Regions from separate parts of the Nocardioides sp. CPCC 205120 genome, predicted to be linked through region 1. Evidence: riboswitches for the same ligand, from Rfam matches in the RefSeq annotation. Region 1 holds a riboswitch; the other holds the start of a gene.
The links. A riboswitch is a leader RNA that binds a small molecule or an ion and turns the genes downstream of it on or off. The one in region 1 is predicted to bind thiamine pyrophosphate.
Positions count from the first base shown of each region.

Region 2: another riboswitch for thiamine pyrophosphate. It lies ahead of ACOACO_RS00805 (thiamine ABC transporter substrate-binding protein); the one in region 1 lies ahead of ACOACO_RS09710 (thiamine phosphate synthase).

Region 1 covers NZ_JBMCYY010000001.1:2,072,862-2,088,165, forward strand. The annotation lists gene ACOACO_RS09695 (hypothetical protein) at 1-144, opposite strand, end outside; gene ACOACO_RS09700 (DUF1990 family protein) at 204-821, shown strand; gene ACOACO_RS09705 (fumarate hydratase) at 799-2,493, opposite strand; TPP riboswitch at 2,633-2,743, shown strand; gene ACOACO_RS09710 (thiamine phosphate synthase) at 2,741-3,373, shown strand; gene ACOACO_RS09715 (FAD-dependent oxidoreductase) at 3,373-4,512, shown strand; gene thiS (sulfur carrier protein ThiS) at 4,487-4,687, shown strand; gene ACOACO_RS09725 (thiazole synthase) at 4,696-5,493, shown strand; gene ACOACO_RS09730 (thiamine phosphate synthase) at 5,490-6,143, shown strand; gene thiD (bifunctional hydroxymethylpyrimidine kinase/phosphomethylpyrimidine kinase) at 6,140-7,003, shown strand; gene thiC (phosphomethylpyrimidine synthase ThiC) at 7,108-8,784, shown strand; gene ACOACO_RS09745 (DUF1707 SHOCT-like domain-containing protein) at 8,845-9,507, shown strand; gene ACOACO_RS09750 (ABC transporter ATP-binding protein) at 9,602-10,807, opposite strand; gene ACOACO_RS09755 (carbohydrate ABC transporter permease) at 10,812-11,660, opposite strand; gene ACOACO_RS09760 (carbohydrate ABC transporter permease) at 11,664-12,599, opposite strand; gene ACOACO_RS09765 (extracellular solute-binding protein) at 12,596-13,912, opposite strand; gene ACOACO_RS09770 (alpha/beta fold hydrolase) at 14,136-15,182, opposite strand; gene glpX (class II fructose-bisphosphatase) at 15,268-15,304, opposite strand, start outside.
Region 2 covers NZ_JBMCYY010000001.1:153,140-168,443, forward strand. The annotation lists gene ACOACO_RS00785 (acyl-CoA dehydrogenase) at 1-1,463, opposite strand, end outside; gene ACOACO_RS00790 (phosphatase PAP2 family protein) at 1,473-2,603, opposite strand; gene ACOACO_RS00795 (ABC transporter ATP-binding protein) at 2,621-3,706, opposite strand; gene ACOACO_RS00800 (ABC transporter permease) at 3,706-5,352, opposite strand; gene ACOACO_RS00805 (thiamine ABC transporter substrate-binding protein) at 5,389-6,462, opposite strand; TPP riboswitch at 6,452-6,558, opposite strand; gene ACOACO_RS00810 (GNAT family N-acetyltransferase) at 6,621-7,097, shown strand; gene ACOACO_RS00815 (MBL fold metallo-hydrolase) at 7,082-8,185, opposite strand; gene ACOACO_RS00820 (hypothetical protein) at 8,345-8,719, opposite strand; gene ACOACO_RS00825 (DICT sensory domain-containing protein) at 8,782-9,636, shown strand; gene ACOACO_RS00830 (aldehyde dehydrogenase family protein) at 9,713-11,149, opposite strand; gene ACOACO_RS00835 (MsnO8 family LLM class oxidoreductase) at 11,262-12,239, opposite strand; gene ACOACO_RS00840 (HtaA domain-containing protein) at 12,346-12,969, shown strand; gene ACOACO_RS00845 (1-acyl-sn-glycerol-3-phosphate acyltransferase) at 12,999-13,583, shown strand; gene ACOACO_RS00850 (hypothetical protein) at 13,675-14,106, opposite strand; gene ACOACO_RS00855 (alpha/beta fold hydrolase) at 14,192-15,304, opposite strand, start outside.

The DNA.
Region 1 (15,304 bases):
GAGCGCGCCGTCCTCGCGGCGGCGCAGCGCGACCTCGCCCCGCTCGGAGCGGGCGCGGGCGACGTCGCCGGGAGCGGGGTCGGTCTCCGGGGCGGGGTGCAGGCCGGGGTGCGGGCCGGGATGCGGGGAGGCGGGCTGGTCCACGGCCGGAGCCTAGTGGCGGGCGCGGCCCCCGCGAGCGGGTGCGGCGTACCGTCGCAGGCATGAGACCGCCACGGCCCCTGCTCCCGCTGCCCGCCGACCGGGCGTCCGCGCTGCGGGCGCAGGGTCCGACGTACGACGCCCTGCTGCGCGGGCTGACGCTGGCCGGGGGAGCCGCCCCGGCGGGTTACGCCGGCGTCGAGCGCGAGCAGGTGGTCGGCCGCGGCGCCGCCGCGTTCGCCCGTGCCGCGACGGCGCTCGGTGCCTGGGAGGTGCAGCGCCGGGCGGGCGTGGCCGTGCTGGCCGACGGCCCGGCCACCGCGGAGGGCAGCGTCGCCGAGCTGCTCCTGGGCCGGGGGCCGGTCGGCGTGCGGGCGCCCGTGCTCGTCGTGGCCGCCGTGGCGACGCCCCGGCGCGTCGGCTACTCCTACGGCACGCTCCCCGGCCACCCCGAGGAGGGGGAGGAGGCGTTCGTGCTGGAGCACCGCGCCGACGACACCGTGGTGCTCGTCGTGCGGGCGTTCTCCCGGCCCGCCACGTGGTGGGCGCGCCTCGGCGGCCCCGTCACCGGGGCCGTCCAGCGGCACGTGACCGGGCGCTACCTCGCGGCGCTGGCCGGGCTCACCCCGCCCGCCGACCTCACCCCGCCCGCCGACCTCACTGGGCCGAGCGGACCCTGATCCCGCTCAGCGGCACGGTCACGGCCCCCGACGGGTCGGTGAAGAAGTCGTTGCCCTCGGCGTCGACCACGATGAAGGCGGGGAAGTCCTCCACCTCGATCTTCCACACGGCCTCCATGCCGAGCTCGGGGTACTCCAGCACCTCCTGGCTCTTGATGCAGTCCTGCGCCAGCCGCGCGGCGGGACCGCCGATCGAGCCGAGGTAGAAGCCGCCGAACTCGGCGCACGCCTCGGTGACCTGCTTGCTGCGGTTGCCCTTGGCGAGCATCACCATCGAGCCGCCGGCGGCCTGGAACGAGCGGACGTAGGAGTCCATGCGGCCCGCCGTGGTGGGGCCGAACGAGCCCGACGCCATGCCCTCGGGCGTCTTGGCCGGGCCCGCGTAGTACACGGGGTGGTCCCGCAGGTACGCCGGCATCTCCTCGCCCGCGTCGAGCCGCTCCTGGATCTTGGCGTGCGCGATGTCGCGGGCCACGACGAGCGGGCCGGTCAGCGACAGCCGCGTCTTCACCGGGTGCTTGCGCAGCTCCGCGAGGATGTCGCTCATCGGCTGGTTGAGGTCGATGCGCACGACCTCCCCGCCCTGGATGAGCTGCTCCGCGGTGGTGTCCGGCAGGTAGCGCGCGGGGTCGGTCTCGAGCTGTTCGAGGAAGACGCCGTCGGGGGTGATCTTGCCCAGCGCCTGGCGGTCGGCGGAGCAGGAGACCGCGATCGCGACGGGGCACGACGCCCCGTGCCGGGGCAGGCGCACCACGCGGACGTCGTGGCAGAAGTACTTGCCGCCGAACTGCGCGCCGATCCCGAAGCCCTGGGTCAGCTCGAAGACCTGCTGCTCCAGCTCGAGGTCGCGGAAGCCGTGCGCCGCCATCGAGCCCTCGGTCGGCAGCGCGTCGAGGTAGTGCGCGCTCGCGTACTTCGCCGTCTTCAGCGCGAACTCCGCGCTCGTGCCGCCGATGACGACCGCGAGGTGGTACGGCGGGCACGCCGCCGTGCCGAGGCTGCGGATCTTCTCGTCGAGGAACTGCAGCAGGCGCTTCGGGTTGAGGATCGCCTTCGTCTCCTGGAACAGGAACGACTTGTTGGCGCTGCCGCCGCCCTTCGCCATGAAGAGGAACTTGTACTCCGGCTTCCCCGACGTCTGCGGGGTCGAGTAGATCTCGACCTGCGCCGGGAGGTTCGTGCCGGTGTTCTTCTCGTCGTACGTCGTGAGCGGGGCGAGCTGGGAGTAGCGCAGGTTCAGCCGGGTGTACGCGTCGTACACGCCCGCGCTGATCGCCTCGCCGTCGTCGGCGCCGGTGAGGACGCCCTCGGACTTCTTCCCCATGACGATCGCCGTGCCGGTGTCCTGGCACATGGGGAGCACGCCGCCCGCGGAGATGTTGACGTTCTTCAGCAGGTCGAGCGCCACGAACCGGTCGTTGCCGCTGGCCTCGGGGTCGTCGATGATCCGGCGCAGCTGCGCGAGGTGGGCGGGGCGCAGGTAGTGCGCGATGTCGTGCATGGCCTCGGCGGTGAGCCGTCGGATCGCCTCGGGCTCCACCTCGAGGAACGTGCGCCCGCCGGCCTCGAAGCTCGACACGCCCTCGGTCGTCACCAGCCGGTACGGCGTGGTGTCGGCCCCCAGGGGCAGCAGGTCGGAGTAGCGGAAGTCCTCGCCCAGCGGTGCGCTCACGGACACGCACCGTAGACCCGCGTCACACCCGGGGGCCGCACAGGGTCCCCTTCCTGGTCCCCCTCCTGGTCCCCCTCCCGGTCCTCGACGGGGGCTGCGGGCCGGGGTTGCGCCCGTCGCGAGGACGAGTACGGTGTGCGGCATCCACCACGGGAGTCCACGGCAGTGGGCTGAGATGGGGCTGAGACCGCCCCGACCGTCGAACCTGATCCGGGTCATGCCGGCGCAGGAAGTGAGGAGCGTTCTCGTGCCTGCTGTCACCAGCGGCGCGGCCACCGGTGTGCCGCGCCTGTTCTGCCTCGTCGACCTCGACGACGACCTCGCGCTGCTGCCGGCGCTCGCCGCGCGGGGGGTGGACGGCTTCCAGGTGCGGGCGAAGGCCGCGACCACGGCCGCGCTCGTCGACCTGACCCACCGGGTCGTCGAGGCCGTGCGGCCCCACGGCGCCCGGGTCGTGGTGAACGACCGACTCGACGTCGCGCTCGCCACGTCCGCCGACGGGGTGCACCTCGGCGCGGACGACCTCCCCGTGCCCGCCGCCCGGCGCGTCGTGGACGCGCTCGCCCTCCCGGGGTTCCTCGTCGGCGCCACCTGCCGCGACCGCCCGGCGGTCGAGGCCGCGGCGGCCGCCGGTGCCGACTACGCGGGCTTCGGTCCCGTGGCGGCGTCGACGTCGAAGGCGGGACTGCCGGCCCCCCGCGGCGTCGACGGGCTCGCCGCCGCCGTGGGCCCCCTGCCGCTCGTCGCCATCGGCGGCATGACGCCCGCCCTCGCCGCGGAGGCCTGGGCCGCCGGTGCCCACGGCGTGGCCGTCATCGGCGCGATCTGGCGACAACCCGACCCCCTGGCCGCGGCGGAGGACCTCCTGGCCGCGCGCTGATGGCGCGCGTGCTCGTGCGGGGGGCCGGCATCGTCGGTCTCGCCGTCGCCGAGGAGCTGCAGCGCGGCGGCCACGCGGTGCTGGTGGTCGATCCCGCACCCGGGTCCGGTGCCTCGCACGCGGCCGCCGGGATGCTGGCGCCCGGCAGCGAGGTGTGGTGGGGCGAGGAGGGGCTGCTCGCCCTCACGCTGCGCAGCGCCGCGCTGTGGCCGGCGTACGCGGCCCGTCTCGGCGTCCCGCTCCACCGGGCCGGCACGCTGCTCGTCGGCCACGACCGGGGCGACCTGCAGGACGTCGAGCGCCAGGTCGGCCTCCTGCGCTCGCTGGGCGGGGCAGCGACGCTGCTGGCCCGGCCGGCCCTGCGCCGTGCGGAGCCCTCCCTCGGGCGGGTCGCCGGCGGTGCCCTGCTCCCCGAGGACCGGGCCGTGGACCCGCGACGCGTGGTCGCCGCGCTGCGCTCGCGCGTGCGGGTGGAGCCCGCCGCGACGGGGTGGGCGCACGACGTCGAGGTGGTCGCGACCGGCGCCCGGCTGCCCGCCCCGCACGGCGACCTCGTCCGCGGCGTCCGCGGCGAGGTGCTGCGCCTGCACACCGACGACCCGCCGCGCCACGTGGTCCGCGGGTGGGTGGCGGGGGAGCCGGTGTACGTCGTGCCCCGCCCGCCCGAGCCCCGCCCGCCCGAGCCCCGCCCGCCCGAGCCCGGTGCGCCGGCCCCCGGCGTCGAGGTGGTCGTCGGCGCCACGAGCGAGGAGCACGACGGGCCCCCCGTCGTCACGGCCGGCGGCGTGGCCCGGCTGCTCGAGGCCGCCCGCGTGCTGCTGCCGGGTCTCGACCGGGCGGAGCTCGTCGAGGCGACCGCCCGGGACCGGCCGACGACGGCCGACCACCTGCCGCTCGTCGGACCGGCGCCGGGCGGGTCGGGCGGGTCGGGCGGGGCCGTCCCCGTGGTGCTCGCCGCCGGCCACTTCCGCCACGGCGTGCTGCTCGCCCCGCTCACCGCACGGCTCGTCGCCGAGCACCTCGCCACCGGGCACGTCGAGCCGCTGCTCGACCCCCGCCGCACCGACCCCCGCCGTACCGAACCCCGCCGTACCGAGACCCAGGAGGAACGCCATGCCGCACCTCACCGTCAACGGTGAACCCGTCCCCACCCCCGCCCGCACCGTCGCCGAGCTCGTGGCCGCGCGCGTCGGGGACCCCGCCGGGCACGCCGTCGCCGTCAACGGCGCCGTCGTGCGGCGCGCCGAGCACGCCTCCACGCCCCTGGACGACGGCGACGTCGTCGAGATCGTGACGGCGGTGCAGGGCGGGTGAGCGGGCAGGTGAGCGGGCAGGTGGACGGGCGGCACGACGGTCTGGTCGTGGCCGGCGAGCAGCTGGGCTCGCGGCTGCTGCTCGGCACGGGCGGGCTGCCGCGTCCCGCCCTGCTCGACCCGGTGCTCGACGCCGCCGCGCCGGGCCTCGTCACGGTGAGCGTGCGGCGGACCTCGACGAGCGCAGCGGGTGGCCTGCTCGCGACGCTGCGACGACGCGGCGTGCGGCTGCTGCCGAACACGGCGGGCTGCCGCAGCGCCCACGAGGCGGTGCTCACCGCCGAGCTGGCCCGCGAGGCGCTCGGCACCGACTGGGTGAAGCTGGAGGTCGTCACCGACGACCGGACGCTGCTGCCGGACGTCGTCGAGCTCGTCGACGCCGCCGAGCGGCTCGTCGCCCGCGGCTTCGTCGTGCTGCCCTACACGACCGCGGACGCGGGGATCGCGCGCCGGCTGCTCGACGCCGGCTGCGCGGCCGTCATGCCGCTCGGGTCGCCGATCGGCTCCGGGCTCGGCGTGCTCGACCCGCACGCGGTCGAGGCCCTCGTCGCCACCGTGGACGGGGCGGTCCCCGTGGTGCTGGACGCCGGGGTCGGCACGGCGAGCGACGCCTGCACGGCGCTGGAGCTGGGGTGCGACGCCGTCCTGGCGGCGAGCGCGGTGACCCGGGCCGAGGACCCCGTGGCGATGGCCCGGGCGCTGCGGCTCGCGGTGGAGGCCGGGTGGGCCGCGCGCGGCGCCGGCCGGATCCCGCGCCGGCCGGTGGCCCGGGCGTCGAGCCCGTCGACGGGTCGGGTGACGGCGTGACGACCGACGGCGTGCGGACCGATGTCGTGCTGCTCACCGACCGCTCCCAGCTGTCGCTGGGGCGGGGGCTGGTCCGCACCGTGCGCGAGTGCGCGGCGGCGGGGCTGCGCACCGTCGTCGTGCGCGAGCTGGACCTCGCGGTGGACGCACGCCGCGCGCTCGTCGCCCGGCTGCGGGAGGTCCCGGACCTGACGGTGCTGACCGCGCACGCGCTCCTGCCCGGCGCGCACGGGGTGCACCTCGCCGCCCACCAGCCCGACCACCGAGCCGGCGACCGCGCGCCGGGGGCCGGGATCCACGCCCGCTCCTGCCACGACGTCGAGGAGGTCGCGCGCGCGGCGGCGCAGGGCGCGGCGTACGTGACGCTGTCCCCGTTCGCGGCCACCGCGAGCAAGCCGGGCCACGGGCCGTCCCTGCCCCCCGCGGCGTACGGCGAGGCCCGCCGCCGCTGCGCCGGCTCGGCGACCCGGGTGCTCGCGCTGGGCGGGATCGACGCCCGCACGGCCGCGGACGCGGTGCACGCCGGTGCCCACGGCGTCGCGGTGATGGGCGCGGTCATGCGCGCCCCCGAGCCCGCGGCCGAGGTCGCCGCCCTCCTCGCGGCGGTCGGCGCGGCCACCGCCGCCGCGAGCCGCGGGGAGGACCGATGACCACACTGTCGAGCACCCGGTCGCCCACACCGCCCGTCGTGCTCACCGTCGCGGGCACCGACTCCGGGGGCGCCGCGGGCGTGGCCGCCGACCTGACGACGTTCGCGGCCCACGGCGTCCACGGCGCCTGCGTCGTCACGGCGGTGACGGCCCAGGACACCACCGAGGTGCACGCGGTGCACGCCCCGCCGCCCGAGGTGGTGGCCGCCCAGGTGGACGCGGTGCTCGGCGACCTGCCCGTCGGTGCCGTCAAGACCGGGGTGCTCGGCTCGCCCGCGGTGGTCCGGCTCGTCGCGGAGCGGCTCGCGGCCCGCCCCGACCGGCCGCTCGTGGTCGACCCGGTGCTCGTGGCGACCTCGGGCGCCGTCCTCGGCGACGCGTCGGTCGCCGCGGCCTACGCCGACGTCCTGCTGCCCCGGGCCACCGTGGTGACGCCCAACGCCGATGAGGCCCGCGCCCTCCTGGGCCTCCCTCCCGACGACACCACGCCCGCGCCCCGCCTCGCCGCGGCCCTGGCCGCGACGGGCTGCGCCGTCGTCCTCACGGGCGGGCCCGCTCCGGGGGCCGTCCCCCGGGCGACCTGCACCGACTGGCTCGCCCGGCCCGGTCGGAGCCCGGTGCCGCTCGTGCACCCCCGCGTCCGCACCGAGAACGACCACGGGTCCGGCTGCACCTTCTCCGCCGCCCTGGCCGCCGGGCTGGCCGGTGGCGCCGACCTCGAGCCGGCCGTCGGTGCGGCCGCCCGCTACGTCGCCCGCCAGCTCGCGCGCTCGGCGGACTGGGACCTCGGCCGCGGCCGCGGGCCCGTCGCCCACACCCTCGACCCCCACCCGCCCCACCGACCCCAGGAGACCTCGTGACCACCACCGACCCGACCGTCACCCCGACCCCGGCTCCGACCCCCGCCCCGGGGCCGACCCCGGAGCCCGCCCCCGCGCCGACCGCGCCGGACGGCGCCGGCCCGGTGCACCCGGCCCACGCACGGGTGCTGCTCGAGGGCCCGCCCGGGCCGGACGGCACGCCGCTGCGCGTGCCCGTGACCCGGGTGGCGCTCACCGACGGCAGCACCTTCGACCGCTACACCACCGCGGGCCCCGGGTCCGACCCCGAGGTCGGCCTGCCCCCCCTGCGGACCCCGTGGCTCGACGCACGCGGCGACACCGCGCCGTACGAGGGCCGGGCCACGCGGCTGCGCGACGACGGTCCCGCCGCCGTGCGCCGCGGCGAGGTGCGCACGCAGTGGCGTGGCGAGCGGCGGGCGCCGCGCCGGGCCCTGCCCGGGCGGCGTCCTACGCAGCTCCACCTGGCGCGGCAGGGCGTGGTGACGACGGAGATGGCCTACGCGGCCGCCCGCGAGGGCTGCGATCCGGAGCTGGTGCGCAGCGAGGTCGCGGCCGGCCGCGCCATCGTCCCGGCCAACGTCAACCACCCCGAGCTGGAGCCGATGGTCATCGGGCGCCGCTTCCTCGTGAAGGTGAACGCCAACATCGGCAACTCGGCCGTCACGTCGTCGGTCGCCGAGGAGGTGGAGAAGCTGACCTGGGCCGTCACCTGGGGCGCCGACACCGTCATGGACCTCTCGACGGGCGACGACATCCACACCACGCGCGAGTGGGTGGTGCGGAACTCGCCCGTGCCCATCGGCACGGTGCCGCTCTACCAGGCGCTGGAGAAGGTCGGGGGCGACGCCGCCGCCCTGAGCTGGGAGGTCTACCGCGACACCGTCGTCGAGCAGTGCGAGCAGGGCGTCGACTACATGACCGTGCACGCCGGCGTGCTGCTCGAGCACGTGCCGCTCACCGCCGACCGGGTGACCGGCATCGTGTCGCGGGGCGGCTCGATCATGGCGGGCTGGTGCCTGGCCCACCACGAGCAGAACTTCCTCCACACCCACTTCGACGAGCTGTGCGAGCTGCTGGCCGCGTACGACGTGAGCTTCAGCCTGGGCGACGGCCTGCGGCCGGGCTCCGTCGCCGACGCCAACGACGCGGCCCAGCTCGCCGAGCTGCGCACCCTCGCGGACCTGACGGTGCGCGCCTGGGAGCACGACGTGCAGGTCATGGTCGAGGGCCCGGGGCACGTGCCGCTCGACCTCGTCGAGGAGAACGTGCGCCTGCAGCAGGAGTGGTGCCACGGGGCGCCCTTCTACACGCTCGGCCCGCTGGCGACCGACGTGGCGCCGGGCTACGACCACATCACGTCCGCCATCGGCGCGGCGAGCATCGCGATGCACGGCACCGCCATGCTCTGCTACGTCACCCCGAAGGAGCACCTGGGCCTGCCCGACCGCGACGACGTCAAGACGGGCGTGGTGACCTACAAGCTCTGCGCGCACGCCGCCGACGTCGCGAAGGGCCACCCGCGGGCGCGGGAGTGGGACGACGCCCTGTCGCGGGCCCGCTTCGAGTTCCGCTGGCACGACCAGTTCGCCCTCTCCCTCGACCCGGTCACCGCGCAGGCGCTGCACGACGAGACGCTCCCGGCCGAGGCGGCGAAGACCGCGCACTTCTGCTCCATGTGCGGCCCGCGGTTCTGCTCGATGCGGATCAGCCACGACGTCCGCGAGCGGTTCGCGGGGATGCAGGAGAAGTCCCGCGAGTTCGTGGACCTGGGCGGGACGGTCTACGTCGATCCCCGCTGAGGCGCGGAACCCGACCTTGGTCGGGTCCCCGCGGGGGCTCGGGACACCTAGGCTGGGCGGGTGAGCGATCCGTCCCAGCTGCGCATCTCCGACGCCGACCGGCACAAGGTGGCCGACCTGCTCCGCGACGCGGCGGGGGAGGGCCGCCTCGAGCCCGACGAGCTCGACGAGCGGCTGGAGGCCGCCTACGGCGCCAAGATCTACGCCGACCTGGTGCCGCTGCTCGCCGACCTCCCCGGGGACGCGCCGACGGTGGGCGGGCTCGCCGTACCGGGGGTGGCGGCGCCGTCGCCCGTGTCGTTCACGAAGTCGTACGCCGGCCCGCCCGTGCCCGCCGACCACTACGCGGCGAGCGTCGCGGTGATGAGCGGGGTGACGCGCAAGGGCGTGTGGGAGGTCGGGCCGACCCACAACGCCTTCGCGCTGATGGGCGGCGTCGAGCTCGACCTGCGCGAGGCGCGCTTCGCGACGCGGGAGGTGGTGATCACCGCCAACGCGCTCATGGGCGGCGTCGACATCACCGTGAACGCCTGGACCCGCGTCGTGATCGACGGCATCGGCATCATGGGCGGTTTCGAGCAGGGCCGCGACCGCGTCGAGGCGCAGTACGACGAGGGCTCGCCCGTCGTGCGGGTCCGCGGCGTGGCGCTGATGGGCGGTGTCAGCGTCACCCGCAAGCCGATGCCGGGGGAGCGCAAGCGCAAGCGCAAGCTCCTGGAGTGACGACGCGGCGGTGATGCCGACGGCCCCCGGTCCTGGTGGACCGGGGGCCGTCGTGCGTCCGGGGCGGGGCCCGGGTCGCGGTGGTGCGGTGGGGTCAGGCGGCGGGGCCGTCCAGCTCCGGGATGCGCCCGGCGCGGGAGCGGTCCACCGTCAGGTTCTCGCCCGTCGCGGGGTCGAACAGGTGCATCTGCGAGGTGTCGACCCAGATCTCCGCCTCGTCGCCCTCGCGGACGCGGCTCGCGCCGTCGAGGCTGATGACGAGCTGCGTGCGCAGCTGGTCGCCGTCGAGGTCCCTCTCCAGCTGCTCGAGCTGCTTCTGGACCTCCGGCGGCGCCTCGAACGGCAGGTAGGCGTAGGTCTCATTGCCGAGCCACTCGACGACCTCGACCTTGGCGCGGAACGTCGAGCCCATGGGCGCCTTGGCCTCGTCGACGAGCGAGGCGTCCTCGAACGCCCCGGGCCGGATGCCCGCGATGAGCAGGCCCCGGCCGGCGACCTTCTCGGCCCGGTCGGCCGGGATCTCGACGGTGCCGAACGGCAGCTGCACCTTCGTGCCGTCCACCTCGGCCGGCAGGAAGTTCATCGGCGGGGAGCCGATGAAGCCGGCGACGAAGAGGTTGCCGGGGTTCTCGTAGAGCTCCCGCGGCGACGCGAGCTGCTGGAGCACGCCCCGCTTGAGGACCGCCACGCGGTCGCCGAGCGTCATGGCCTCCGTCTGGTCGTGGGTGACGTAGACGGTGGTGATGCCCAGCTTCTTCTGCAGCCGCGCGATCTCGGTGCGCATCTGGCCGCGGAGCTTGGCGTCGAGGTTCGACAGCGGCTCGTCGAAGAGGAACGCGTCGGCGTCGCGCACGATGGCGCGGCCCATGGCCACGCGCTGGCGCTGGCCGCCCGACAGGTTGCCGGGCTTGCGCTCGAGGTGCTCGTCGAGCTCCAGCGTCGTCGAGGCCTCGCGGACCTTGGCGTCCACCTCGGCGTCGGAGGCGCCGGCCAGCCGCAGCGGGAACGCGATGTTCTCGTAGACGGTGAGGTGGGGGTAGAGCGCGTAGTTCTGGAAGACCATCGCGAGGTTGCGGTCGCGGGGAGCCAGGTCGTTGACCCGCTTCTCGCCGATGACCATGTCCCCGGAGGTGATGTCCTCCAGGCCCACGATCATCCGCAGGAGCGTCGACTTCCCGCATCCCGACGGCCCCACGAGGATCACGAACTCGCCGTCCGCGATGTCGATGGAGACGTCGTTCACCGCGGGGAAGCCGTCGCCGTACTTCTTGACGATGTTCTTCATCTGGATGCCGGCCACGGAATCATCCCTTCACTGCGCCGGACGTGAGCCCGGCGACGATCTTGCGCTGGAAGACCAGCACGATGACGATGATCGGGATCGTCGCGATGACGGCTCCCGCGGCCAGCAGGGACGCCGGCCGGTTGAACGGATCTGCCCCGACGAAGAACGACAGCGACGCGGGGATCGGTCGCGCGGCCTCGGTGGAGGTCAGCGAGATCCCGAAGACGAAGTCGTTCCAGGCGAAGAAGAACGTGAGGATCGCGGCGGTGAAAACGCCGGGCGCCGCCAACGGCACGATCACCTTGCGGAAGGCCTGCCACGACGTGGCGCCGTCGACCTGGGCGGCCTGCTCCATCTCCCACGGGATCTCCCGGAAGAAGGCGGACAGGGTCCAGATCGCCAGCGGCAGCGTGAAGGACATGTAGGGGATGATCAGGCCGGGCCACGTGTCGTAGAGCCCGATCGCCCGCCACAGGTCGAACAACGGGCCGACGAGCGAGACCACCGGGAACATGGCGATCGCCAGCGCGGTGGTGAGCACGAGCTTCTTGCCCTTGAACTCCAGCCGCGCGATCGCGTACGCCGCGAGCGTCGCCACGATGACCGACAGCACCGTCGCGATGAGCGAGATGCCGACCGAGTTGAAGATGGCCCGGCGGAACTGGTCGTTCTCCCAGGCCGCCACGTAGTTGTCCCAGCCGGCGAAGCCGCCGTCGGCGGGGAAGAACCCGGGGCTGCCGTTGGTGATCGCCTCCTGCGACTTGAAGGAGAGCGAGATGATCCAGGCGACCGGCAGCAGGCACCAGGCGAGGATCAGCAGTGCGCCGACGGCGATGCCGGCCTTGCGGAGCGCGGAACCGTTACCCATCGCTCATCCCTCCTGCCGTGCCGCGGCGAGGTCGACGCGGAAGAGCTTGACGATTCCGAAGGCGATGACGAGCACCGAGAGGAACAGCAGCACCGAGAGCGCCGACCCCATGCCGATCTGGAACTGCTCGATCACCTGGCGGTAGGTGAGGAACGAGACCGACTCGGTGTTCACCGCGCCCGCCGTCATCACGAAGATGTTGTCGAAGATGCGGAACGCGTCGAGGGCGCGGAACAGGATCGCGACCATGATCGCGGCCCGCATGTTCGGCAGGATCACCCGGAACAGGCGCTGCCACCACGTGGCGCCGTCGACCTTGGCGGCCTCGATCATGTCCTCGGACACCTGGGCGAGGCCGGCGAGGAGCAGCAGCGACATGAACGGCGTGGTCTTCCAGATCTCCGAGACGCAGATCGCGAAGAGCGCCGGGAACTGCTCGCCGAACCAGTTGAAGTTGTCCTCGATGAACGGCAGCCACAGGTTCACGAACCCGTTGGTGCCGCTGAAGGCGAACTGCCAGGCGAAGCCCGAGACCACCGTGATGATGCCGTAGGGGATGAGGATCGACGTGCGGATGATGCCGCGCGCGAAGATCACCCGGTGCATCACCAGGGCGAAGACGAACCCGATGACCAGCTCGAAGAGCACGGTCACGACCATGATCCCGACCGTCACCAGCATCGTGCGCCAGAACAGCGGGTCGGTCAGGGCCGTCACGTAGTTCTGCAGGCCGACGAAGGAGCGGTCGTCCGGCGCCGTCAGCGCGTAGTTCGACAGCGAGAGCCACAGCGCCTGCAGCATGGGGAACGCCGTCACGAGGAGCATGACGACGAGCGCGGGGGCGACGAGCTTCATGCCGAGCTTGTTCTCGGCCACGGCCCGGTCGCTGGCCTTCTTCCGCTGCTCCGCCGGGGCGGGTGCGGTCACGGTGTGGGTCACAGCAGTGCCTCCCCTCGGAGCACGTCGCGGAGGTACTCCGCCGACTCGCGCGGCGTGGTCTCCGGGTCGACGTCGAACGGGGAGTGCCACCGCGCCTGGATCGCGCCCGAGATCTGGTTGTAGAACGCGCTCTTCGGGCGGGGGCCGCCCTCCTCGACGCTGGTGCGGAACAGCTCCAGCAGCGTCGGGTCGTAGGCGTCGACGAGCTCCTGCTCGTCGTACACCGACGCCCGGGCCGGCATGAGGCCGTCGGTCACGGCCAGCGCCAGCTGGGCCTCCGGGTCGGTGACGCACTGGGCGGCCTCGAGGGCGTAGTCCTGGTGCTCGGTGAAGGCCCCGACGCCGATGTTGATGCCGCCGACCGGGGGCTTGGACTCCTCGCCCTCGACGGTGCGCGGGTAGCGCGCCCAGGCCAGGTCCTCGAACTGCTCCTCGGTGACGACCGTGTTGGTCTCGCTCGGCTCGTAGTTCTTGTAGACGAACGTCCAGTTCGTCATGAACTCGCCCGGGCTGCCCTCGGCGAACATCGCGCCGAGCGAGGTGCCCTCGCGGGAGACGGAGAGGTCGGACTGCGCCGCCTCGGAGTCCGCGAGCTGCTGGACGACCGTCGCGGCCGCCCGGCCCGCCTCGGAGTCGATCTCGACCTCGGCGTCGACGCCCTCCTCGGTGTTGCTGACGATCTCGCCGCCGGCGCCCTGCACCAGCGCGTTGATCCACACCATGTAGGCCTCGTAGCGGTCGGCCTGCACGCCCACGGTCGCGCCGTTCTCGGACGCCGCGGTGATGACCTGCTCCCAGGTCGCGGTGCCCGCCTCGAGGTCCTCGGCGATGCCGGCGGCCTCGGCGAGCGACTGGCGGTACCAGAGCACCTGCGTGTTCGCCCACTGCGGAGCGGCGTAGACGCCGTCCTCCCAGGTGACGGTCTCCGCCGGGCCCGCGAGCACGTCCTCGTCCACGACGTTCGACGCCACGTCCTCGGGCAGCTCGAGCAGCCAACCGGCGCTGGCGAACTCCGGCACGAAGACCGGGTCGAGGCTCATCAGGTCCGTCGAGCTGTCCGACGCGGCGAGCCGGCGCGCGAGCTGCGTGCGCTGGTCCGTCGCGCCCGTGGGCAGCAGCTGGATCTCGATGTCGTAGTCGTCCGTGCTGCACCGCTCGGCCAGCGACGTCAACGTCGCCTGGCCGTCGGGGTTGATGTACCAGTTCAGCGTCGGCTTGCCGGAGCTGCCGCAGGCGGTGAGCGTGCTCGCCGCCAGCACGAGCGTCGCCGCCGCGCCGACCCTCCGTCCGAGACGGGGATGGGGGCCACCCATGTGCCACTCCCTCTCCATTGAGTTGTGTGGCACACAGGTCTAGACCCTCGCGGCGGCGTTGTCCAGCACCCCGGCCGCCCCTCGTGCCACGGAACGTCTCGTGAGCGTAACCCCAGGTCAGAAAGGGGGTCGGGGGGTGTCGAGGGGGTTTGAGCGGCTCCCAGATGGGTACGGCGCGCGGCCCGCTCGCCCAGGCGGGCCTCAGGTTGGCCTCAGGTGGTCCTCAGGCGTCGGCGCGGGTCGCGCGACGGGCCGTGCTGGTGATGACGTCCGCGAACGAGGGGAAGAGGCCGCGGGGGAGGTCGTGCCCCATCCCGGCGACGAGCACCAGCCGCGCGCCGGGCACGGCCGCGGCCGTCGCCCGTCCGCCCGAGGGGTGCACCATCCGGTCCTGCTTGCCGTGCATGACCGTGACGGGCACCCGCACCTCGCGCAGCTTCGCCGTGCGGTCGGGCTGGGTGAGGATCGCGCCCATCTGGCGCAGGATGCCGGAGCTGCTGACGCCCCGCCCGTGGGTCTCCACGGCGCGCGAGCGCACCGCGTCGTCGGTGTCGGTGTACGCCGGCGACCCGATGAGACGGGCCATCATGGCGGTGCTCGCGACGTACGACTCCAGGTCGGGGCGGCGCGGCGCGACGAGCACGGGCAGCAGGCGCGGGTGCTGCCAGCCGACGCGGCGGTTGCCGGTCGTCGACATGATCGAGGTCAGCGACAGCACGCGCTCGGGGTGGTCGACGGTGAGGGTCTGGGCGATCATGCCGCCCATCGACACGCCCGCCACGTGGGCCCGGTCGATCCCGAGGTGGTCGAGCAGCAGCACGGCGTCCTCGGCGAGGTCGGCCATCGTGTAGGGCACGTGGACCGGCAGGCCGAGGAACGCCCGCACGATCGCGGACTTGCCCACCCGCTCCGCCACCCGGGTCGACCGACCGACGTCGCGGTTGTCGTAGCGGACGACGAAGTAGCCCTCGGCCGCGATCATCCGGCACAGCTCGTCGGGCCACCACGTCATGTGGCCGCCGAGGCCCATGACGAGCAGCACCGGGGGGTCCTCGGCGTCGCCGTACGTCTGGTAGCAGAGCTCGAGGTCGTCGCGCACGGGCGCGAACGACTCCGGGGAGCGGGGCACGGCGGCCAGCTCCGGCGGGAGGTCGGCCCCCCGCTCGACGTCCTCCGGCTCGGGCGCCAGACCGGCGTCGAGGTGCTCCTCGGCCCCGGCGTCGGGGTCGTGGGCCGGCTCGGACGGGAGGGAGGGGTCGTTCGGGGCCATGCCCGCCATGATGACAGCCGCCCCCGTCAGCCCCGGCCGGACCCGGACCCGAGGGGCCCGGGCCCGCCGGCCGGAACCGGTCGGCTCAGCGCTCGAAGTCGATGGCCGAGTAGGCGCGCAGC
Region 2 (15,304 bases), 1.9 Mb from region 1:
TCGAGCGCGAGGCCCGCCACGAGCCGCACCATCTCGAACTGGTCGGCGTCCTGGAAGTCGCCCGCGTAGTCGGTCAGCAGGCCCTTCGCCACGAGCTGCAGCAGCACGTGGTTGTCGCCCTCGAACGTGGTGAACACGTCGGTGTCGGCCTTGAGGGCGGCGAAGCGGCTGGCCGAGAGGTAGCCCGCGCCGCCGCACGCCTCGCGGCACTCCTGGATGGTGCGGGTCGCGTGCCACGTGCCGAACGCCTTCATGCCGGCGGCCTCGGACTCCAGCGCCCGGCGCGAGCGCTCGCTGTCCTCCTCGCCGGAGAAGACGGAGTGCAGCCGGCCCGCGACCTCCTCCTGCGCGAAGTGCAGCGCGTAGGTGCGCGCGAGCAGCGGCAGCAGGCGCCGCTGGTGCATGCCGTAGTCGAGCAGCAGCTCCTCGGCGTCGCCGGTGGCCTCGAACTGGCGGCGCCGCTCGGCGTAGCGCACGGCCAGCACCAGCGCGACCTTCGCCGCGTTGATCGCCGCGCCGCCCACGCTGACGCGGCCCTGCACGAGGGTGCCGATCGTGGTGAAGAAGCGCCGCCCGGGGCTCTCGATCGCCGAGCTGTAGACGCCGGCCTCGTTGACGTCGGCGAACCGGTCGAGCAGGTTCTCCCGCGGGATCCGCACGCCCGAGAACCACAGGCGGCCGTTGTCGACACCCTCCAGGCCCATCTTCGGGCCGCAGTCCTCGATCCGCACGCCGGGGGCCGGCACCAGGTTCCCGTCCTCGTCACGCACCCGGATCGGCACGACGAACGCGTGCACGCCCTGGCTCTCGCCGCCGATGTGCAGCTGCGCGAAGACGACCGCGAGCTCCGCGTGCCGCGCCGCGTTGCCGATGTAGTCCTTGCGGGCGGCGTCGTGGGGGGTGTCGACGACGAACTCGCCGGTCGCCACGTCGTACGTCGCGGTGGTGGCGAGCGCCTGCACGTTCGACCCGTGCCCCGACTCCGTCATCGCGAAGGCGCCGAGGATCGAGCCGTCGATGGTGCCGGCGAGGTAGGCGTCGTGGTGACGCTTCGTGCCGAGCTGCAGCACGGCGCCGCCGAACAGGCCGAACTGCACGCCGACCTTCACCAGCACCGACAGGTCGCCGTAGGCGAGCGTCTCGAAGGCGGCGATGGAGGCGCCGATGTCGCCGCCCCCGCCGTACTCGGTGGGGAACCCGAAGCCGGTCTGACCGGTGCGGGCGATGTCGAGCACGACCTCGAGCACGCGGTCGCGGAACGCGTCGCGGTCCAGGCTCTCGGCCTCCTCGAGGAGGCCGGCGTAGTCGACGAGGTTGCGGCGCACGAGGTCGCGGACCTCGGCGTAGCGACCGTCGAGCACGCGCTGGAGGGCGGCGGTGTCGGGCGCGGGCTGGACGTACCCGCCGGCGGACGGCTCGCGGGCGGACTCGGGCTGCGGGGAGACGACGGCGTCGGTGGCCATGCCCCGAACCTACCGGGCGGTACGACGCTTCCGGAGGTTGAGTCGCGACGCCTCGGGCGCGGCCTCGGCCGGGTCCTCCACCCGGACGTCGGCGTCGCTGCCGTCGGGGGTCAGCGGGATGCGCGACGTCGTGGTCGTCGGATGGCTCGTCAGGCCCCGTCTGTCGAACCTCTGCCCGCTGGCCACGCCGCCCACGTAGAACGCGACCACCGCGATCATGGCGCCGGCGATGTCGTCGGCCACGTAGTGCCAGCCGAAGTAGAGCGTCGCGATGATCGTGAGGCCGAAGTTCACCCACATCACCCAGTGCAGGACGCGGTTGCGCACCGTGTACTGCACCATTAGCGCCCACAGCAGGGTGATGGCGGTGTGCAGGCTGGCGAACGCGGCCGTCGACTGCAGGCCCTCGCCGCCGCCCCACAGCACGTCGATGCGGCTGTAGAACAGCGAGTCGGCCAGGTCGGCGGCCCCGGAGTCGAGGTCGGTGTAGAGCCACGGGAACGCGAACTTCGGGCCGAGGGCGGGGAGCATGTAGTACGTCGCCGTGCCGAGCGACCACGCGATGACCTGCGAGGTCACGAACCAGTAGCCGAACGAGATGTTGCGCGACCAGATCACCCAGATCGCCACGAGCACCGGCACCAGCGGCAGGTACCAGAGGTAGATCGTCGAGATCAGCTGCTCGAACCAGGTGAAGCCGAACAGGGTGTGCAGCACCGCGGACGGGTCGTTGCCGAGGAAGAGGATGCGGTCGAGCGCGTGCAGCTCCGCGTCGTACTTCTGGTCGCCCAGCACGAAGGGCAGGAACGACTTCAGGTTCCGGTAGCAGGCGTAGGTGACGTAGAAGCAGCCGATGCCCAGCGCCACGAGCGTGAACCGCTCGCGCGTCCAGTGCTCGCGCCAGCGCTCCTTCACCAGCGGCGGCACCTTCGAGAAGTTGCCGCGCGCCCCCCACAGCGCCCGCGGGACGAGGTCGGCGAAGAGCGCCAGGCCCACGAGGAGGGGGAACCGCAGCCAGCCCGGGCCGAGGAAGCCCTCGGGGTCGATGACGCTGCGGCCGAGCGACAGGGCGGTCACGAAGGCCAGGACCGCCATCGTCGCTGCGACCCCGATCAGCAGGACGTAGGCGCGGCGATACACCCCTGCAGTGTAGGGGCTCAGCCGATCGGGGCCGCCGAGGCCGGATCGACCGCCACCCGCACCGGCTCCCCGGCCGCGGGCGCCGCCCCGGCACCCGGCAGCCGCACCTCCACCTCCCCGACCTCGGGCACGGCGACCACGAGGCGGGGCCCGCCGCCGGTGCGCCGCTGCTCGGTCACGGTGCCGGGCAGGCCGCCGTCGGCCACCGTCTCCCACCCGGTACGGCGCACCGCCAGCCCGCCGGGCCCGCTCGCCACCGCTCCGGTCGGGGTGCCGGTCGGGGTGCCGGTCGGGGTGCCGGTCGGGGTGCCGGTCGGGGTGCCGGTCGGGGTGAGGGCCCGGGCCGCGAGGTCCGGGGAGAGCACGTGCGCGTACCCCAGCTGCCGGGCGGCGTCGGCGTCCACGGGCGCCGCGTCGACGGCGGCCGCGGGGCCCTCCTGGACCACCCGGCCGGCGCGCACCAGCGCCAGCCGGTCGGCGGTCGCCAGCGCCTCGTCGACGTCGTGGGTGACGAGCAGCGCGGTGGTGCCGGCCGCGACGAGGATGCGCCGCAGGTCGCCCGCCAGCCGCTCGCGCAGCCCGCGGTCGAGCGCGGAGAGCGGCTCGTCGAGCAGCAGCAGCCGCGGCTCGCAGGCCAGCGCCCGGGCCAGCGCCACCCGCTGGCGCTCGCCCCCCGAGAGCGTGGCGGGCGGGCGGTCGGCGTACCCGGAGAGACCGACGAGGTCGAGCAGCTCCGCGACCCGGGTGCGCACGGCCGCCCGCGGGGTCCGGCGCAGGCGCAGCGGGTAGGCCACGTTGCGCCCGACGCTGAGGTGGGCGAAGAGCTGGCCGTCCTGGAACATCAGCGCGAACGCGCGGCGGTGCACCGGCACACCGGCGAGGTCCTCGCCGTCGAAGGCGACGGAGCCGCTCGCGAGGTCCTCCAGGCCGGCGACCGCGCGCAGGAGCGTCGACTTGCCGCTGCCCGAGGGACCGAGCACCGCGAGCACCTCGCCGCGCGGCAGGTGGAGGGAGGCGTCGCGGAGGGCGGGCGTGCCGTCGTACGTCACGCCGACGCCGTCGAGCACGAGACCGGGGCCGCGTCGGCTGGGCTGGGGGGACATCACAGCGCTCCTGTGCTGGGCACGCGCAGGCGCTCGACGGCCAGCACGACGACGGTGACGGTGGCGGCGAGCACGACGGCGCCCGCCATGGCGGTGCCCGGATTGGACTGGGCGCCCGTGACGCCGGGCGTGCCGAGCAGGCGGGCGACGACGACGGGCAGGGTCGGGTGGTCGGGGCGGGCGAGGAACGACGTGGCGCCGAACTCCCCCAGCGAGGCCGCGAAGGCGAACCCGCCCGCGGCGAGCACCGGGCGCCACGCGACGGGCAGGTCGACGACGAGCAGGGTCTGGGCCGGCGAGGCCCCCAGCGACGCGGCCGCCTGCCGCTGGCGGTCGTCGATCCCGGCGAGCACGGGAACGAGCGTGCGCACCACCAGCGGCAGCGCCACGAGGGCCTGCACGAGCGGCACGAGCAGCGGCTCGTCGCGCAGCGCCAGCGGCGGCCGGGCGACGGTGACGAGCAGCCCGAAGCCCAGCACGACCGCGGAGACCCCGAGCGGCAGCATGAAGAAGCCGTCGAGCACCGAGCGCACCGCCCGCTCGCCCCGCCCCCGCGGGCGCCGCGTGAGCACGACCGCGACGAGGCCGCCGAGCAGCAGCGCCATCCACGTCGCGTCGGCGGCGGTCTGCAGCGAGTTGCGCAGCGCCTGCGTCACGGGCACGAGCACCGGCGAGTCCTCGTCGACGCCGCTCAGCGCACGGTAGTTCGCCAGCGTCCACTCCCCCCGCACCCGCAGCGAGGTCGTCACGAGCGCGAGCACCGGCACCGCGGAGGCGACGCCGACGAGGCCGGTCACCACCAGGGCGGGTACGTCGGGGCGCCGCGGCCGCCGCGGGGCCACCGGGCGCCGCCCGACCGCGGCGGCGTCGGGCCCGTCGGCCCGGAGCCGGCCGAGCACCACGAGCAGCGCGACCACGCCCAGCACCTGAACGAGCGACAGGCACGCCGCCGCCGGCAGGTCGAAGGCGCGGGTGAGCAGGTAGATCTCCGTCTCGACCGTCGCGTGGCGCTGCCCGCCGAGGGTGAGCACGACCCCGAACGCGGTGGAGCAGAAGAGGAACACCACGGCCGCCGCGGAGACGATCGCCGGACGCAGTGCCGGCAGCGTGACCGTGGTGAGCACGCGCAGCGGGCTCGCGCCGAGCGCCGCGGCCGCCTCGGCCGGCCGCGGGTCGAGCGTCGCCCACGAGGCGCCGACGACCCGCACGACGACCGAGACGTTGAAGAACACCAGCGCCGCGACGATGGCCGCGCTCGAGCCCTCCCACCCGAGGAAGCCCAGGGGGCCGCCGTCGGCGAGGAGGGCCCGGAACGCCGCACCGACGACGACCGTCGGCAGCACGAACGGCACGAGCAGCAGCCCGCGGGCGAGCCGCACCCCCGGCAGGTCGAGCCGGTGGAGCACGTGGGCGGCGGGCAGGCCCAGCAGCACCGAGAGCGCCGTGCCGAGCGCGGCCGACCAGAGGGTGAACCCCAGGATCCGGCCGGTCCGCTCACGGCCGAGCACGTCGAGGAGGGCGCCCGGGTCGAACGACCCCTCTGCGAACAGCCCGCGGGCCACCATGGCGCCGACGGGCAGCGCGAAGAAGACGCCGACGACCGCCAGCGGCAGCGCCGCCAGCGCCAGCAGGCGCAGCGTCCTCACGCGACGGCTCCCGCGCCCGTCACCGCGCGCCCGCCGTCACCCCGCGGCGAGGTCGCGCCAGCGGGCGATCCACTCCTCGCGGCCGGCGGCGACGACGTCCGCCTCGAGCTGGTACGGCGCGGTGGGCCGCTCCGCGAAGCTCGCCCAGTCGGCGGGCAGCTCCGCGTCCTCGGCGACCGGGAAGACGTACATGCTCTCCGGCAGCGCGGCCTGCACCTCGGGCGAGAGCAGCCAGTCGACCAGCTCGCGCCCGACGTCCTCGTGGTCGGCGCCGCGCAGCACCCCGGCGTACTCGACCTGCGTGTAGCAGGTGTCGAGCAGCGCGCGGGTCGTCGTGGACGCGCCGTCCTCGCTGAGCGTGAACGCGGGCGAGGAGTCGTAGGAGACGACGATCGGGCGGGTCGGGTTCTCGCCGGTCGCGGTGAAGTCGCCGTAGTAGGCGTCGGTCCAGCCGTCGACGACGAGCGCGTCGTTGGCGAGCAGCCGCTCCCAGTAGGCCTCCCACCCGTCCTCGCCGAACTCCGCGACCGTGGCGAGCAGGAACGCGAGCCCGGGGCTGGAGTCGACGGGGCCGGGGGTGACGAACAGGCCCGCGTACGCCGGGTCGGCCAGGTCCTCGAGCGTCTCCGGCTCGGAGATGCCCTGCTCGGCGAACCAGGCGGTGTCGACGTTCACGCAGACGTTGCCCGTGTCGACGGGCACGAGCCGGTCCTCGCCCTCGAGCGCGAAGGCGTCGGCGCCGGCCGGCAGCTCCCCGTCGTACGGCAGGAGGGCGTCGGCCTCGAGCACGCGGCTCGCGAAAGTGTTGTCGACGCCGAAGACGACGTCGGCGCCCGCGTCGTCGGGGTTGAGGCTGATCTCGGTGACGACCGCCCCGGCGTCACCGGGCTGGCGCACGACGAGGTCGACGTCGTGCGCGGCCTCGAAGTCCTCGACGAGCTCGTCGGGCAGCACGAACGAGGAGTGGGTGAGCAGGACGACCTCGCCGCGCCCGTCGGCCCCCTCGTCGTCCCCGCCGCCGACGAGCGAGCAGGACGCCAGAGGCGTGAGGAGGGTGGTGGCGAGGACCGCGAGGCCCGTGCGTCGGACGGCATGGCGCGACGGCATCATGATGACTCCCTTCGCCGGTGCTAACCGGAGCAGGTTCGAGGGTCTGCGGCGGATCCGCACTCTCAGCGCCCGTGAGGCGCTCCCCTGTCGTGTGGCGGCAACCCTACGTCGCGGCTCCCCCGCGCCCGCGCCGGGGCCCGGTGTGGGAGCGTGCCGCCGTGACCGTGCTCCGCTGCTCCTTCGACGACCTCCCCCCGCGCCTGGCCTACGAGGCCTGGCGCCTGCGGCAGGACGTGTTCGTCATCGAGCAGGACTGCCCCTACCCCGACCTCGACGGCCGCGACCTCGAGCCGGGCACGGTCCACCTCCTGCTCGTCGAGGACGACGTGCTGCTCGGCTACCTGCGGGTGCTCGACGACGGCGACCGGGCCCGCGTCGGCCGGGTCGTCCTGCGGGGTACGGCGCGGGGCCGCGGCCTCGCGGACCCGCTCATGGCCGCCGCGCTCGACGTGATCGGCGAGCGCCCCTCGCACCTCGACGCGCAGGCGCCGCTGGCGGGCTGGTACGCCCGCTTCGGCTACGCGGTCACCGGCCCGGAGTTCCTCGAGGACGGCATCCCGCACCTGCCGATGGAGCGGCCGGGCACGGGTGCCGGCGGGGCCACCGGCGCGACCGGCTCTCAGGCGAGCGTGTAGCGCGCCGGCTCCCCCGTCACCCGGTCGGTGCCGGGGCCGGTCGTCGGCGCGGGGGCCCGCCGTACCGTCGCCTCGCCGCGGGCCACGAGCACCTCGAGGTGGGCGCGGGTCTCCATCACGGCGAGGGCGGCGTTGAACGGGTCGAGGGTGGCGAAGGCGTGCTCGTGGCGGGTCCACGGCAGGTGCGCGGCGACGTCGCGGGCGGTGAGCCCCTCGGCGCCGGCGGCGTCGAGTGGGGCGCGGCTGAGCGCGAGCCGGGTCTCGTGGTGCTCCAGCAGCTCGTCGACCCGGGCGTGCGCCGAGCCCGTGACGGGGCCGTGGGCCGGCAGCAGCCGCAGGTCGGGCAGGGCCCGCACCTTGGCCAGCGAGCCGAGGAAGTCGGCGAGGGCCGCGCGCTGGGTGTCGGGCTCGAACCCGATCGAGGGCGTGATGGTGGGCAGCACGTGGTCGCCCGCGAGCAGCAGCCCGGCGGCGGCGTCGGCGAAGACGTAGTGGCCCTTGGTGTGGCCCGGGGTGTGCACCGCGTCGACGGCACGCTCCCCCACCTCCAACCGCACGTCGCCGTCGAGCCACGTGTCGGGCGCCTCCCAGATGTCGAGGTCACCCTCGTCCGGCAGGTCGCGCAGCCGCCGCGCGTCCTCGACCGAGCCGGCGTCGGAGAGGTGGGCGGCCATGACCTCCCGGACGCCGCCGTCGGGGTCGCCGGCCAGCGCCAGCGAGGTCTCCTCGCCGCGGCCGAGCACGACCTCGGCCCCGGTGGCCCGGCGCAGCGCCACGGCCTGCGTGTAGTGATCGCGGTGGACGTGGGTGACGAGGAAGCGGCGGACGTCCTCGACGCCGGCCCCGAGGGTCGCGAGCGCGGAGCGCAGCGCGTCGTCGGCCTCCTGGATCGCCCAGCCGCCGTCGACCAGCGTCAGGCTGCGGGCGCCGTCGGGCTCCACGGTCTCCAGCGCGTAGACGTTGACCGCCCGCAGGCCGTCGTTCGGCAGCGGCAGGGGGATGCGGTGCACGCCCGGCGCGACGGGCCACGCGCCCGCGTCGCCCCAGGGGCGGTCGGAGTCGGGGGAGATCGCGTCGGCAGTGCTCACCCGGCGAACCGTAGCCGCGGCCGGGAGGGGCCACCCGGGCGGGCAGGCAGGCGGGCCGGAAATGAAGAACCGCGGTGGAGTCTCGGGTCTCCACCGCGGTTCGAGGACAACTATGCACCCGCCGTCCACCTCGTGTCTCGATTTCTGCGCTGGTTGCGGTCAACTTCCGCTCAAGGCCGGCCGGACGGGTGTCACCGGGCGGGCCGGGCGCCGACGACGGGGGCGCGCGCCGAGCCGGACGTGCGCCGTACCGGTCACCACGCGGTGCCACCACGGCGCCGAGGCGACGCCGAGCACCATGACCTCGCGCTCGCCGGCGACGACGCGCACCTCGACGCCCCGCTGGGCCATGAGGGCGCTCGCCCGCCGCACCTGCGGACGGATCCGCAGGCCCCGGTAGGCCGAGGGGTCCTCGAGGCGGAGCACGAGGCCGCCGTCGTCGTCGCGGAGCAGCAGCGCGGGCACCGGCCCGCGGTTCCCGTCGAGCTCGAGGGCGAGGCCAGCGACGTGGCCGACGCGACGGCGCTCGTCCATCCGAGCTCCTTCCGGGGAATGTTAACAACGATGTCAACGCAGTGTGCAGGTATGGTGACATCATGGCCCAAGCCCCTCGCGACCCCCAGGCAGCCGCCCTCTCGATCGGCGACCTCGCGGCGGCCACCGGGGTGAGCGTCCCGACGCTGCGGATGTGGGAGCAGCGGCACGGATTCCCCGTCGCGGTGCGCCTGCCGAGCGGCCACCGCCGCTACCGCGCCGGCGACGTCGACCTCGTGCGCAGGGTCGCCGAGCAGCGCGCCGCCGGCCTGCGGCTGGAGCAGGCCGTGGCCCGGGTGCGCAGCAGCGCCGCGCCTCCCGACGCGTCGGTCTTCGCCGAGCTGCGCCGCCACAACCCGGGCCTGCCGGTCCACCGCCTCACCAAGGCCACCCTCGTCGCGATGTCGTGGGCGATCGAGGACGAGCTCGTCGCCCGGGCCCGCCGCCCGCGGCTGTACGGCGCGTTCCAGCGCGCGGAGTTCTACGCCGCGTCGCGGAGCCGGTGGCGCGACCTGGCGCGCCGCTGCGCGTCGGCCACCGTGCTCGCGGACTTCCCCGACAGCGACCCCGTCGCCGCGCCCGGCTCCGTGCGCCGGGTCGCGCTCGCCGACGACTCGCCCCTGCACGGCGAGTGGGCGGTCGTGTGCGACGGCGAGGACCTGCCCGTCGTGCTGTCGGCGTGGGAGGTGCCCGGGCAGGACGCGCTGCCCGACGCCCGGCGCGAGTTCGAGGCCGTGTGGTCCCTGCGGCCCGCCGACGTGGCGGCCGCGTCCCGGGCGTGCGCCGCCGCGGCGGGCGAGCCGCCGGCCGAGGCGGACCTGCTCCTGCGGGCCGAGCAGCGCGACGAGGGCGACCCCGCCGCCGCGGGCGCCCTGTTCGCCCGCGTCGTCGCCTACGTCGACCGCCGCGCCCGCTGAGCCCGGCTCGCGGGCCCGGCTCGGGCCCGGCGCGGGCCCGGCTCGGGCCCGGCGCGGGCCCGGCGTGGGCCCGGCCTCAGAGCACGCGCTTGATGAGGCGCACGGCCCGCGGCGAGTACGGCGGGTAGACGAAGCTCGGGTCCAGCCGCGTCGTCCGGCTCAGCACCGCCTTGCGGTGGCTGAGCGCGTCGAAGCCCCAGCGACCGTGGTAGGCGCCGGTGCCGCTCGCGCCCACGCCGCCGAACGGCAGCTGCGGGACGAGGCTGTGCATGCCGACGTGGTTGACGACGGTGCCGCCGGCCGGCACCTCGCGCACGAGGCGGCGACGGTCGGGCGCCGACGAGGTGAAGGCGTAGAACGCCAGCGGCTTGGGGCGGGCGTTCACGAAGGAGATGGCCTCGTCGAGGGTGCGGTAGGTCAGCACCGGCAGCAGCGGCCCGAAGATCTCCTCGCGCATCAGCTCGTCCTCGGGGTCGGGGTCGACCACCACGGTGGGCTCGATGGTGCGGGCGGCCTCGTCCACGCCGCCGCCGAGCGCGACGCGTCCGGTGGTGCTCCGCAGGTACGCCGCCAGTCGCGTCAGCTGCCGGTCGTTGACGATCGGCAGCCCGGCACCCGCCTTGTCCCGCCGCAGGTCGCGGACCGCCCCCACCAGCAGGTCGACGAACCGGTCGCGCACACCCGCGTCGACGAGCACGTAGTCGGGGGCGATGCAGGTCTGGCCGGAGTTCACGAGCTTGAACCAGGCGATGCGGCGCGCCGTGACCTCGAGGTCCGCCGAGGCGGTGACGACGACGGGGCTCTTGCCGCCCAGCTCGAGGGTGACGGGGGTGAGGGTCGGGGCGGCCGCCTCCATGATCTTGCGGCCCACCTCGGTCCCGCCGGTGAAGAGCACGTGGTCGAAGCCGCTCGCGATGAGGTCCTGCGACGTCGTCGCGTCGCCCTGGACGACGCGCACGGCCTCGGGGTCGACGTACTGCGGCAGCAGCTCGGCCAGCAGCGCCGACGAGACGGGCGCCAGCTCGGACGGCTTCACCACCGCGCAGTTGCCGGCCGCCAGCGCGGCCACGAGCGGGGCCAGCACGAGGTAGACCGGGTAGTTCCAGGGGCCGATGACGAGCACGACGCCGAGCGGCTCCGGCTGCACCCACGCGAGCGCGGGCTGCTGGTGCAGCGGCACCGCCTGCGGGCGGCGGCGCATCCAGCGGCGCAGGTGGCGCCGGGCGTGGAGCACCTCGGCGCGCGACGACGCGACGTCGCCCATCCACGCCTCGACCCCGTCACGGCCCAGGTCGGCCGCGATGGCCGCGACGATCTCCTGCTCCCGCTCGGCGAGGAGCCGCTCGAGCCCGGCGAGCTGCGCGTCGCGCCAGGCGCGCTCGTGGGTGCGCCCCCCGGCGTGCACGCGGCGCAGGTCGGCGAGCACCTGGGCGGCCGGCACGTCGGAGGTCGGCACGGCGGGGGACGGCACGGCGGGAGTCGGGGCGGCGGGGGACGAGGCGGTCGTGGTCATGGGAGGACCTCTCCGGAGGGGTCCGGCGGCACGCGGGCCGCGCCGGCCGGTGTGACCCGGCCAACGTAACCGGACCCGTCGGAGCGGGCAACGGCGTCCGGGCGGACCCGGCTCAGCGGCCGTGCACCAGCTCCGCGAGGGCGGCGTCGGCGGCGCGCAGCGCGTCGCGGTCGTGCGTCGAGGTGCTGGCCAGCAGCTCGTCGGCCCCGGTGCGCTCGGCGAGGCGCTCGAGCTCGCGTCGTACCTGCGCGGGGGTGCCCGCCACCGTCCGGTCGAGGTGCTCCTCGACGCGGCGCCGCAGCTGGTCGGTCCAGGCCTGGGCGCGGATGGCGGCCGGCGCCTCCAGCGGCCCGAACTCGCCCGTCTGCCGCGACCGCGCCATCGCCCAGGCCTCGGGCAGCGCCAGCTCGCGGGCGGTGGCCGCGTCGTCGGCGACGAGCACGTCGAGGGAGACCATGACCCGCGGACGGTCGCCCTCGGCGTGGGGCCGGAAGCCGGAGCGGTACGCCGCGAGCGCCCCCGGCAGCTCGTCGCTGGCCAGCACGGGGCCGCCGAGCACGACGGGCAGCCCCAGGCGCGCGGCGACGACGAGGCCGCGGCCGGTGGCGAGCACGTGGAGCGGTACGACGTGCCCGCCCGCCGGGCGCACCGTCACCGGCCCGGTGCCGGCGAGGTGGTCCCGCAGCTCGGCGAGGTCGGCCTCGAAGGTGTCCGGCGCGTCGGTGCCCTGCCGCAGGGCGCGGCGCACCGGCTCGGTGAAGCCGAGGGAGCGCCCCACCCCGAGGTCGACCCGGCCCGGGTTCAGCGCGTCGAGCATGCGGAACTGCTCGGCCACGACGAAGGGCTGGTGGTGGGGCAGCATCACGCCGCCGGACCCGATGCGGATGCGCTCCGTCGCCGCCCCAAGCGCGGCAAGCAACACCGGCGGGGAGCCCGAGGCGACGCCGGGCACGCCGTGGTGCTCGGCCACCCAGAACCGGTCGTAGCCCAGCTCCTCTGCCCACCGCGCCCGCGCCACGGTGTCGTGCAGCGCCTCGCCGTCGGGGCGGCCGGCGCGGGTGCGGGAGCGGTCGAGCAGGGAGAGCCTCACGCCGGGGTCAACGCGCCCGGTGGCGCGACCCTTCCCGCCCCGCACCGCCCACCCGGCCCGCGCACGGCCCTGGCGCAGAAACCCTGCGCATGGAAGCATCGCGGGCATGACGGAGCAGCCGCAGGGACCCGACAGCTCCGGCGTACCGGCACCCCCACCCGCCCCGGCCCACGGGCTCCGGTGGGGCATCAAGACCTCGTTCGTCGAGTACGTGCGCCGCACGCCGGGCGGCACGGGCTCGGTGGCCGACGGTGCGGTGCCGGTCAGCCCGACCGAGATCCTCTTCGCCCTCGCGCCGGAGCCCCCCGCGCCGGCCGAGCTGCCCGAGGGCACGACGCGGGCGTGGGCGTTCCGCGGCGACGTCCGCTTCGCCGGGCACGGCGGGATGATGTTCGTGCGGGTCGCGCACCCGTGGCTCGTGCTCGACGGGACCGGGACCGGGGCCGGGGACGGCGCGACGCTGTCGATCGAGGACCCGTACGCGACCGCGGGCGCCCCCCGGGTGCCGCTCGTGACGATGACGCTGGCCGCGCGACCGAGCCCCGAGGCGGAGGCGGACGGCGTGGAGCTGTGGACCGCCGCCGACGTCCGCCTCACCCCTGCGGGGGCGGAGCTCTTCAACGGCGTCTACCCGGCCGGCGAGCCGTTCGAGCCCGTCACGGTCGTCGTGCCCGCGGGGAGCGGACAGCCGGACCCGCGCGGCGGCTCGGTCGCGGGTCGGGACGGCTGAGCGGGGCCCGCCCCGGGTACGGTCAGGAGGTGAAGCGTCACTTCCTGATCCGCCGCACCGTGGCCCGTCTCGTCCTCAAGGCCGTCCGCTGGCGCGCCGTCGGCGAGGTGCCCGAGCGGGGCGTGCTCGTCGGCGCCCCCCACACCTCCAACTGGGACTGGGTGCTGACCCTCCTGCTCGGCTGGTCCTACGGGATCCGCATCGGGCTGCTCGTGAAGAAGGAGATGTTCCGCGGGCCGCTCGGCCCCCTCCTGCGGGCCACGGGCGCCGTCGAGCTCGACCGCCGCAACCCCGGTACGACGGTCCGCGCCCTCCTCGCGCAGGCCGAGGGCGACCACCCCTTCCTGCTCGGTCTCGCCGCCGAGGGCACCCGGAGCCGGACCGACTACTGGAAGTCCGGCTTCTACCGCATCGCGCAGCAGACGGGCCTGCCCATCACGCTGGCCTACCTCGACGTCCCGAGCCGCACCGTGGGCTGGGGACCGACGTTCCACCCGTCCGGCGACGTGCGCGCGGACATGGACCGGGTGCGGGAGTTCTACGCCGACAAGACCGGCTTCCACCCGGAGTCCTTCACCCCGCCGCGGCTGCGCGAGGAGGAGCAGGGCGCCTGACGCCCCGCACCCTTCGTGCGCTCGGTGGCGAGCAGCACCGCGACGAGCGCGGGGACGACGGCGAGGACGAGGTCGTCGGGATCCTCGCGGGTCATCGGGCCACCTTCTTCCCGGTCCCGTCGGACATGGGGCCCGGGTCGTCGAGGTGCGCCGCCCCCGCCGCCGAGCAGGTCCGGCGCTCGCGGTAGAGCGGTCCGAGCCGGCTGTCGTACGCATGCCGCTCGCCCACCACGGGCGCCCCGCAGGTCGGGCACGTGGTCGGCGTCCACCACGTCACGTCGACGCCGACGTGGCGGGCCACATCCTGGCCCGTGCGGCGGCGGTGCCACCACGCGAGGGCCAGGAAGGCGAGGAGCATCGTGCCGAGGACCATGATGATCAGGTCGGTCACCCTCCACAGCGTCGACTTGTCGTCGTCCCAGCGGAGGGCGGCGGAGACCACCAGGAACCCGTAGGTGATCGCCAGCCACCTCTCGCGGCTGGCCAGCGCCCCGATCCGCACGTCCTCCCCCGTGTCCCCCATGGCACGGCAACCTACCGAGGGCCGGGCTCCCCGAGGGCTGGCAACGCCCGACCGCGGCCCGGGTACGACGCAGCCCCGATCGGGCTCAGGCCAGGCCCTCCTCCGCCAGCACCTCCTGGGCCACACGGAAGGCGGCGCCGGACGCGGGGACGCCGCAGTAGACCGCGGTCTGCAGCAGCAGCTCCCTGATCTCCTCCACGGTCAGCCCGTTGCGCAGCGCGGCCCGCACGTGCGCGGCGAGCTCCTCGTGGTGGCCCTGCGCGACCAGGGCGGTGAGGGCCACGAGGGACCGGCTCCGCCGGTCGAGGCCGGGGCGGGCCCAGATGCCGCCCCAGACGTGGTCGGTGACCAGCTCCTGGAACTGGTCGGTGAAGTCGGTGGCCTCCCCGAGCGCCCGGTCGACGTGGTCGTCGCCCAGCACCTCGCGGCGCACGACCGTGCCGACCTCGTGACGCTCCGTGCGGTCGTCGTGGGTCACCGACGCGGCGGGGGCGGACGGCGCGGTCTCGCCGAGCAGGTGCTCGCGCACCAGGGCGGCGACGGCCTCGGGGGCCTCGGCGGGCGGCAGGTGGGCGACGTCGGGGAGCACGACGAGCCGGCCGTCCCGCACCCCGGCGACGATCTCCTCGAGGTGGGCGGCCGGGGTGGCCACGTCGACCGCGCCGGCGACGGCCAGCACGGGTGCCGTGACCTCGGCGAGCCGATCGCGCACGTCGAGGTCCGCGATCGCGCGGCACACCTGGACGTAGCCCTCGTCGACCGTCTCCTGCAGCGCGACCAGCAGGTCGGAGCCGACCGACGGGCGGCGGTCGAGGAAGTCGGGGGCGAACCACCGCTCGGCCGCGGCGGTGACCACGGCCGCCGTACCCGAGGCGCGCACGCGCTCCACCCGGTCGGCCCACAGCTCGGGCGTGCCCATCCGCGCGCCGGTGCTCAGCAGCACGGCGCCGTCGACCCGGGCCGGCACGTCGAGGAGCAGCTGCAGGCCGACCGCGCCCCCGACCGAGACACCGGCGTAGGCGAACGGGCCGCCGACCTCCCCGCGCTGGGCCAGCACGTCGTCGATCACGGCGAGCACCCCGCGGGCCAGGTCCGCGACGTCCCACGGCTCGTCGGGCACCGAGCGGTTGTGCCCGTGACCGGGCAGGTCCCAGGCGAGGACGTCGAAGGCGTCGGTCAGCCCGGCCGCGCACGTCCT